2 regions of the Rhizobium sp. 'Codium 1' genome follow, and region 2 is predicted to be linked to the other one. Evidence: predicted binding sites of a transcription regulator. Region 2 holds the regulator's gene; the other holds the start of a gene.

Region 1 (4,210 bases), on a different contig from region 2:
GCTCTTACCGCCAGTCGCGGATATCGACGAAATGGCCAGCGATTGCGGCGGCGGCGGCCATGGCCGGCGAGACGAGATGCGTGCGGCCCTTGAAGCCCTGGCGGCCCTCAAAATTGCGGTTCGAGGTCGAGGCGCAGCGCTCGCCCGGCTTCAGGCGGTCGTCGTTCATGGCGAGGCACATGGAGCAACCCGGCTCGCGCCAGTCGAAGCCGGCGGCCTTGAAGATCTTGTCGAGGCCTTCGGCTTCCGCCTGTTCCTTGACGAGACCGGAGCCCGGTACGATCATGGCCGATACGGTCGAGGCGACGGTCTTGCCTTCGACGACCTTGGCCACTTCGCGCAGGTCTTCGATACGGCCATTGGTGCAGGAGCCAATGAAGACGCGATCTACCGCGATATCGGTGATCTTGGTGCCCGGCTTCAGGCCCATGTAGTCCAGGGCGCGCCACTTGGAGGTGCGCTTGTTCTCATCCTGGATTTCATCCGGGTTCGGGACCGCGCCCTGGACCGAGATCACGTCCTCCGGCGAGGAACCCCAGGAGACGATCGGCGGCAACTTGGCGGCATCGAGCACGACAACGCGGTCGAAATGCGCGCCTTCGTCGGACTTCAGCGTCTTCCAATAGGCCAGGGCTTGCTCGAGGGCTTCACCCTTCGGCGCGCGGGGCTTGTCCTTGATGTATTCGAAGGTCTTCTCGTCCGGGGCGATCAGGCCGGCGCGGGCGCCGCCTTCGATCGTCATGTTGCAGACGGTCATGCGGCCTTCCATCGACAGGGCCTCAATGGCTTCGCCGGCGAATTCGATAACGTGGCCGGTGCCGCCAGCAGTGCCGATCTCGCCGATGATCGCGAGGATGATGTCCTTTGCGGTCACGCCTTCGGGCAACTTCCCGTCGACGCGCACCAGCATGTTCTTCGCCTTCTTCTGGATCAGCGTCTGGGTCGCGAGCACATGCTCGACCTCAGACGTGCCGATGCCGTGCGCCAATGCCCCGAATGCACCATGCGTCGAGGTGTGGCTGTCACCGCAGACGATTGTCATGCCCGGCAGAGTGAAGCCCTGTTCCGGACCGACGATGTGGACAATGCCCTGGCGCTTGTCGGAGGCCGAGTAATATTCAACACCAAACTCGGCTGCATTGGTGGCGAGCGCCTCGACCTGAATGCGGCTTTCCTCGTTCTTGATGCCGAGGTGCCTGTCCGGCGAGGTCGGCACATTGTGGTCGACCACGGCCAAGGTCTTCTGCGGGGCGCGGACCTTGCGGCCTGCCATGCGCAAGCCTTCGAAGGCCTGCGGCGACGTCACTTCGTGAACGAGGTGACGGTCGATATAGAGAAGACAGGTACCATCTTCCTGGCGATCGACAACGTGGTCGTCCCAGATCTTGTCGTAAAGGGTGCGAGGTGCGCTCATGGCTATGTTCCGTCCAGACTGAGGAAAGGATTTTGGAGTGTTCAGGATGCATCGGCGCCGCTCCTGCGGCGCGAGGCGCTCAGCCGCGAAGGCTCGCGAGTGCCCCTTGAACGCGCGCGAAGAACCGTGCCGGCAGACGCTTGTGGTCCTGCAGCACGATGAACTGGTTCGCGAGGCATCCGAATTTCGATCCCATGAGCGGCGTCATACCAGTTTTCATGAATGTCGGCAATTGGTTCGAGAGCCTTGTGACACGCGGCTGTCATGAAGCTTTCGCGCAAGCATGATTGATCTTCGTCCGTATCGCACCCCTTGGAGCCGTCGCCATGAACGAAGAGATCCACCGCATCAAGACCGAGCTTCTCGACAGTTTCGACGAGGAGCTGGAGCAGCAGCTGGACGAGGATCGGCTCGACCAGCTCGTCGCCGACGGCATGTCGGAACCCATGATCGACCGGAAGATCTATTTCCGCGAACTGTTTCGTCTCCAGCATGAGCTGGTCCGTCTGCAGGACTGGGTTCAATACAAGAAGCTGAAAATGGTCGTGCTGTTCGAAGGACGAGACTCCGCTGGCAAGGGCGGTGCGATCAAGCGCGTTACCCAGAGACTCAACCCGCGTGTCTGCCGGGTCGTGGCTCTGCCGGCGCCCACCGAGCGTGAGCGCAGCCAATGGTACTTCCAGCGCTATGTCCAGCACCTGCCCACAGCGGGCGAAATGGTCCTGTTCGATCGTTCCTGGTACAATCGGGCCGGTGTCGAGCGGGTCATGGGTTTTTGCGGACCCGACGAGCTGGAGGAATTCTTCCGCTCAGTACCGGAATTCGAGCGCATGCTGGTGCGTTCCGGCATCGTCCTGGTCAAATACTGGTTCTCGATCACGGACGAGGAACAGGAGTTTCGTTTCCGCATGCGCATCAACGATCCTCTGAAGCAGTGGAAGCTCTCGCCGATGGATCTGGAGAGCCGGGTCCACTGGGAAGACTACACCCGTGCCAAGGAAGAAATGCTGGAACGCACGCATATTCCCGAGGCACCCTGGTGGGTGGTGCAGGCGGTCGACAAGAAGAAGGCGCGGCTCAACATGATCGCCCATCTCCTGTCACAGGTGCCCTACGAACATGTGCCGAAAGAGGCGGTCCAGCTGCCGGCGCGTGTGCGAAACGATGACTATATCCGCCAGCCTGTGCCGCTGGAGATGTATGTGCCGGAACAGTATTGAACTCGTGTCAGCTACGGGTGCGCGTGCGCATCCGCTTCTCGAAGCCTCGCAAGAGAATCGACAATCCGATGGTCAGAACCAGATAGACATAGGCCACGATCGAGTAGGTCTCGAAAAAGCGGAAAGACCCCGAGGCATAGACCTTGCCCATCTGGGTGATGTCGGCGACGCCGAGCACGGAGACCAGCGAGGAGTCCTTCACCATGGCGACGAAATCGTTCGAGAGTGGCGGAAAGATGACGCGGATCGCCTGCGGGAAGACCACGAGCCGGAAGCGTTGGCTCCTGCTGAGGCCCAGCGCCTTGGCCGCCTCGATCTGCCCCTTGTCGATCGACTGTATGCCGGCACGGAAGATTTCCGCAATGAAAGCGGAATAGCCGATCGTCAGCGCTATGATGGTGCGCCACATCAGCGATACATCGCGCACGACCATGGGGTCGGTGAGGCCAGCCGATATGAGCGGGGTTGTGAGAATATTGTATAGCGCGACGAAGGCCGGGGCGCCCACGAAGGCGATGTAGAACAGGAGAACCAGGATCGGGATGCCGCGGACCACTTCCACATAGAAGCGGGCGATCTGGCGCAGGATAACACTATCGGACATGCCGAGAAGCGCAATCAGCAGGCCCAGCGCCGTTGCCAGGGCGAAACCGACCAGTGTGACAAAGATTGTCACCCAGAGGCCCTTGGACACGGTGTTGAACACCTGTGAATAGATGTCGCTGACAAAAATGACAGCAGCCAGGGAAAGCGCCAGAATCAGGAAGGCGACCAGCCACCAGGGCCGGTCGCCCTTCTCATCACCCTGGGGAAGGGTCTGAAATGCCATCAGTCTCCCGCCTTCAGGTCGCAGGGACGGATCTGGGTCATTCGCCCATTTTGTAGTCGAGGAACCACTTCTTGTTGAGTGCGTCCAGCGTGCCGTCGGCCTTCATCGCCCCGATCGCGGCATTGACCGGCGCCACCAGGTCGGAGCCCTTCGGGAAGATGAAGCCGAAGTCTTCCGAACCCAGCGGGCCGCCGATCAGTTTCAGGCCGCCATCCGAGGCGTCGACATAGCCCTTCCCGGCGGTGCCGTCCGTCAGCACGACGTCAACGTCGCCGGTCTTGAGGGCTTGCACCGTTGCGCCGAAGGTTTCGAACAACTTGATGCGTGGGTTCTGTTCGTTGCCGTCGAGGATCTCGTAGACGGCCGTATAAAACGGCGTCGTACCCGGCTGGGCGCCGACCAGCCCTTCCTGGAACTCACCGAAGCTCTTGCCATCGGTGAAACGGCTCTCGTCGCCGCGCACCAGCATGAATTGCTCCGAGCGCATATAGGGATCTGAGAAGTCTACCTTCTCCTTGCGGTCGTCCTTGATGGTGATCCCGGTCATGCCGATCTGGTACTGGTCATCAGAGACGGCCTGGATCATCGCGTCCCAGGAGGTGTTCTGGTATTCGACCTTGAAATTCAAACGCTTGGCGATCTCGTTCATCGCGTCATATTCCCAACCGATCTGCTGGCCCGTCTTCGGATCGACGAACTGCAGTGGCGGATAGGCATTCTCAGTCACGACCACAACCGCCTTGCCGG
Region 2 (4,210 bases):
TTCTCACGCTGATGACGCTGCCCACGATCATCATCGCCACCCGCTCGGCACTCAAGGCCGTGCCTCCGTCGATCCGCGATGCGGCACTCGGCGTCGGCGCCTCGAAGATGCAGTCGATCTTCCATCACGTCCTGCCGCTGGCCATGCCGGGCATCCTGACTGGCGCGATTATCGGTCTTGCCCGCGCGCTCGGTGAAACAGCGCCGCTGCTCCTGATTGGCATGGTTGCCTTCGTGCGCGAATACCCGGCCGGTCCACCGGACGGCTTTTTCCAGCCGGCCTCCGCTTTGCCGGTCCAGGTCTATAACTGGACCCAGCGTGGCGACCCGGCCTTCGTGGAGCGTGCCTCCGGTGCGATTATCGTGCTCCTCGTGTTCCTGATCCTGATGAACCTGATCGCAATCATTCTTCGTCGCCGCTTCGAGCGTCGCTGGTAAGGAGTTATATGATGATGAACAATCTCGCGACCAAGATGACCACGACGAAAGCGCCACCCATGACTGAAAGCAAAATCACCGCCCGCAACGTGCAGGTGTTTTACGGTGACAAGCACGCCCTCAAGGACGTCAACATCGACATCCGCCCCCGCTCCGTGACGGCCTTCATCGGACCGTCGGGCTGCGGCAAGTCGACCTTCCTGCGCTGCATCAACCGCATGAACGACACGATTGCGAGCTGCCGCGTCGAGGGAAACATCCAGATCGATGCGGAAAACATCTACGACCCCAAGGTTGACCCCGTGCAGCTGCGCGCCAAGGTCGGCATGGTTTTCCAGAAACCCAACCCCTTCCCGAAATCGATCTACGAAAATGTCGCCTATGGTCCGCGCATTCACGGCCTGGCCCGCAACAAGGCCGAGCTGGACGAGATCGTCTCGATCGCGTTGCAGAAGGCCGGCCTCTGGAATGAGGTGAAGGATCGTCTCGACTCTGCCGGGACCGGCCTCTCCGGTGGTCAGCAGCAGCGTCTCTGCATCGCGCGTGCCGTTGCCGTCAGCCCCGAAGTCATCCTGATGGATGAGCCCTGCTCGGCGCTCGACCCGATCGCGACTGCAAAGGTCGAGGAGCTGATCCATGAACTGCGCGAGAACTTCACGATCGTGATCGTAACCCACTCGATGCAGCAGGCCGCCCGCGTTTCCCAGCGCACGGCTATGTTCCACCTCGGCGAGCTGGTCGAGGAGAACGACACTGACAAGATGTTCACCAACCCGGATGACCAGCGCACCCAGGATTACATCATGGGCCGCTTCGGCTGAGCCCTGACGTCATTCACGGTTGAACTCAATTTCAAGGACGTTTCAAATGGGCTCCTCTCACATCTACTCGGCCTTCGACGAGGAACTGAAGTTCCTGATGCGCCGCATCTCCGAAATGGGCGGTCTTGCGGAACAGATGGTCGCCGAAAGCGTGCGCTCGCTGGTCAATTCCGACGCCGCACTTGCGCAGAAGGTCATTTCTGACGACGTCGTCATGGATGCCATGGAACGCGAGATCGGTGACAAGGCGATCGTGACCATCGCCAAGCGCCAGCCGGTCGCATCAGACCTGCGCGAAATCATCGGCGCTCTTCGCATCGCTGCGGACCTCGAGCGTGTCGGCGATCTCGGCAAGAGCAACTCCAAGCGTGTGGTGGCCATTCAGGCGACCGGCGTTCCGCGCAAGCTCGCCCGTGGCCTCGAACATCTCTCGGACCTGGCGCTTGCCCAGCTCAAGGAAGTGCTCGACGTCTATACGACGCGCTCGGCCGAGAAGGCCAAGTCGATCCGTGATCGCGACGAAGAAATCGACGCAATCTACACCTCGCTGTTCCGCGAACTCCTGACCTACATGATGGAAGATCCGCGCAACATCACGAGCTGCACGCATCTTCTGTTCTGCGCCAAGAACATCGAGCGTATCGGCGATCACGCGACGAATATCGCGGAGACGATCTATTACATGACGACCGGCGCACAGCCGGAAGGCGAGCGCCCGAAGGAAGACCTCACCTCTTCCGTCGGTGCGATCACCGAGTGATGTTGGCCAGCGAGGTTGGTTTTTGATGCAGCCGAAGATAGCCGTGGTGGAAGACGAGGAGGCCCTGTCGGTCCTCCTCCGTTACAACCTTGAAGCCGAGGGATACGAAGTCGAGACGATCCTGCGGGGGGACGAGGCAGAGATCCGCCTGCAGGAGCGGGTTCCCGATCTCTTGATCCTCGACTGGATGCTCCCGGGCGTCTCGGGCATCGAGCTCTGCCGGCGCCTGCGTGTGCGCCCCGAAACCGAGCGCCTGCCGATCATCATGCTGACGGCCCGTGGCGAGGAAAGCGAGCGGGTTCGTGGCCTGGCGACGGGAGCAGATGACTATGTCGTGAAGCCCTTCTCCACGCCGGAACTGATGGCTCGCGTCAAGGCCATGCTGCGGCGTGCCAAGCCCGAGGTTCTCTCCAGTGTCCTGCGTTGCGGGGACATAGAGCTCGACCGTGAGACACATCGTGTTCATCGCAAGAGCCGCGAGGTTCGTCTCGGTCCGACGGAATTCCGGCTCTTGGAATTCCTCATGGCCTCCCCGGGGCGCGTCTATTCCCGGTCTCAGCTGCTGGACGGTGTCTGGGGACATGATATCTATGTCGACGAGCGCACCGTCGATGTGCATGTCGGCCGCCTGCGCAAGGCGCTGAATTTCTCCAACATGCAGGATGTCATTCGCACGGTTCGCGGTGCGGGCTACTCCATGGAAGCCTGAACCGGCTTGCAAGACGATCGAAGGGGCCGCGCGGATCATCCGCTGCGGCCCCTTTTCCTTGTTGGTGCGGGCGCCAAAAGAAGACGGGCCCCGAAGGACCCGTTGGATGTCTCTGTCTCTGGCCGAGGGATCAGCGAGCCTTGCGGCGTTCACTGACCGGCTGATAGGCGAGCTTTGCATGGTAAGTGCAGTAGGGCGCGCTGTCGGCGATTTCGCAGCCGCAGAAGTGGAAGTCGTCCTTCATCGGATCGCCGATCGGCCACTTGCAGGTCCGCTCGGTCAGTTCCGTCAGTGCCAGGCGGCGCGAAATCGGAACAACCACGTTCAGGGAACGCCGAACTTCGACCTCTTCGTAGGCCTCGACCTCGATCTCTTCCTTCAGCATCGTGGCGCCTGCAGCGCGGGTGACGGTGCGGGTGGTCGTGCTGGCTGCCGGGCGGTTCTGGAAACTTGCCGGACGCTGCGTCTGTGCAGGGCGCTTGGCCGGACGTGCCGCAGACGAGTTGCCTCCTGCCTTGGCGCGACCCGGAAGGTTAAGCCGGTGCACTTTGCCGATTACGGCGTTTCGGCTTACGCCGCCCAGTTGCGCTGCAATCTGGCTTGCGCTCAGGCCTTCGGCCCAGAGGCGCTTGAGTCTTTCAACCCTCTCATCAGTCCAGTTCATGCCATTCATCTCCGCCGCTCGCGTCTGTCATGGCAGAATCCGTCACCGTTGCTTCGAATGAATCCGAAACAAAACCGCCTCGATATTGTCGGTGAGCACTTCCGCCGCATGCAATCTGTTAATGAAATTTAACCTAGAGGTCGGCTGACTCCGTGACAAGAGTCGCGGGAATCATCTGGAATCGATTTCGCGGTTTTCCCCAACTTGCTTCCCGAGTGAGTCAAGTATGCAACAGATGGAATCTTCGCCGGCACTCGTCCTGCGCGTGTTGGCCGAAATCGCTCCAACTGCCGCGATTCCTGCAGAAAACGTTGACATTGCAAGGGTGAGTGGGGATAGTGCCCGCGCCGCCGCAAGGCGGCATTTTTAATTTTTTCGGAGCCTCGTGGAGGCCGCACCGTCCGGTGTGACGGATTGTCGAAAAGGATCGTGAACGCCATGGCCGAAGCTACGCCGCTCTACCAGACCTATAATCGGGCGCCTCTGCGTTTCGAACGAGGCGAGGGCGTCTGGTTGGTGACGGAAAGCGGCGAGCGCTATCTCGACTTCGCAGCCGGTGTCGCCGTCACGTCTGTCGGTCATGGTCATCCGCATGTCGTCGGTGCCCTCAAGGACCAGGCCGACAAGGTCTGGCACCTGTCGAACCTCTACGAAGTGCCGGGTCAGGAGGCGCTGGCCAGGCGCCTGGCGGAGGTCACCTTCGCCGAGCGCGTCTTCTTCACCAATTCCGGCGCAGAAGCGCTGGAATGCGCGATCAAGACTGCCCGCCGTTACCACTTTGCCAAGGGGCATCCGGAGAAATTCCACATCATCACCATG

What was found. The regulator PhoB, encoded in region 2, activates phosphate uptake and scavenging genes when phosphate is short. The targets are predictions, from matches to a motif close to TGTCATNNANCTGTCAT.
Region 1: a site for PhoB is predicted at 1,675-1,691, ahead of ppk2 (polyphosphate kinase 2). Genes of this name have one in related genera too.

What each region holds. Positions count from the first base shown of each region.
Region 1 is NZ_JAJGPW010000003.1:331,473-335,682, reverse strand. It holds gene leuC (3-isopropylmalate dehydratase large subunit) at 5-1,414, opposite strand; gene LJE98_RS20150 (hypothetical protein) at 1,494-1,622, opposite strand; gene ppk2 (polyphosphate kinase 2) at 1,741-2,634, shown strand; gene LJE98_RS11025 (amino acid ABC transporter permease) at 2,642-3,463, opposite strand; gene LJE98_RS11020 (transporter substrate-binding domain-containing protein) at 3,501-4,210, opposite strand, start outside.
Region 2 is NZ_JAJGPW010000001.1:646,783-650,992, reverse strand. It holds gene pstA (phosphate ABC transporter permease PstA) at 1-437, shown strand, start outside; gene pstB (phosphate ABC transporter ATP-binding protein PstB) at 473-1,258, shown strand; gene phoU (phosphate signaling complex protein PhoU) at 1,305-2,018, shown strand; gene phoB (phosphate regulon transcriptional regulator PhoB) at 2,044-2,727, shown strand; gene LJE98_RS03055 (GcrA family cell cycle regulator) at 2,858-3,391, opposite strand; gene LJE98_RS03050 (aspartate aminotransferase family protein) at 3,830-4,210, shown strand, end outside.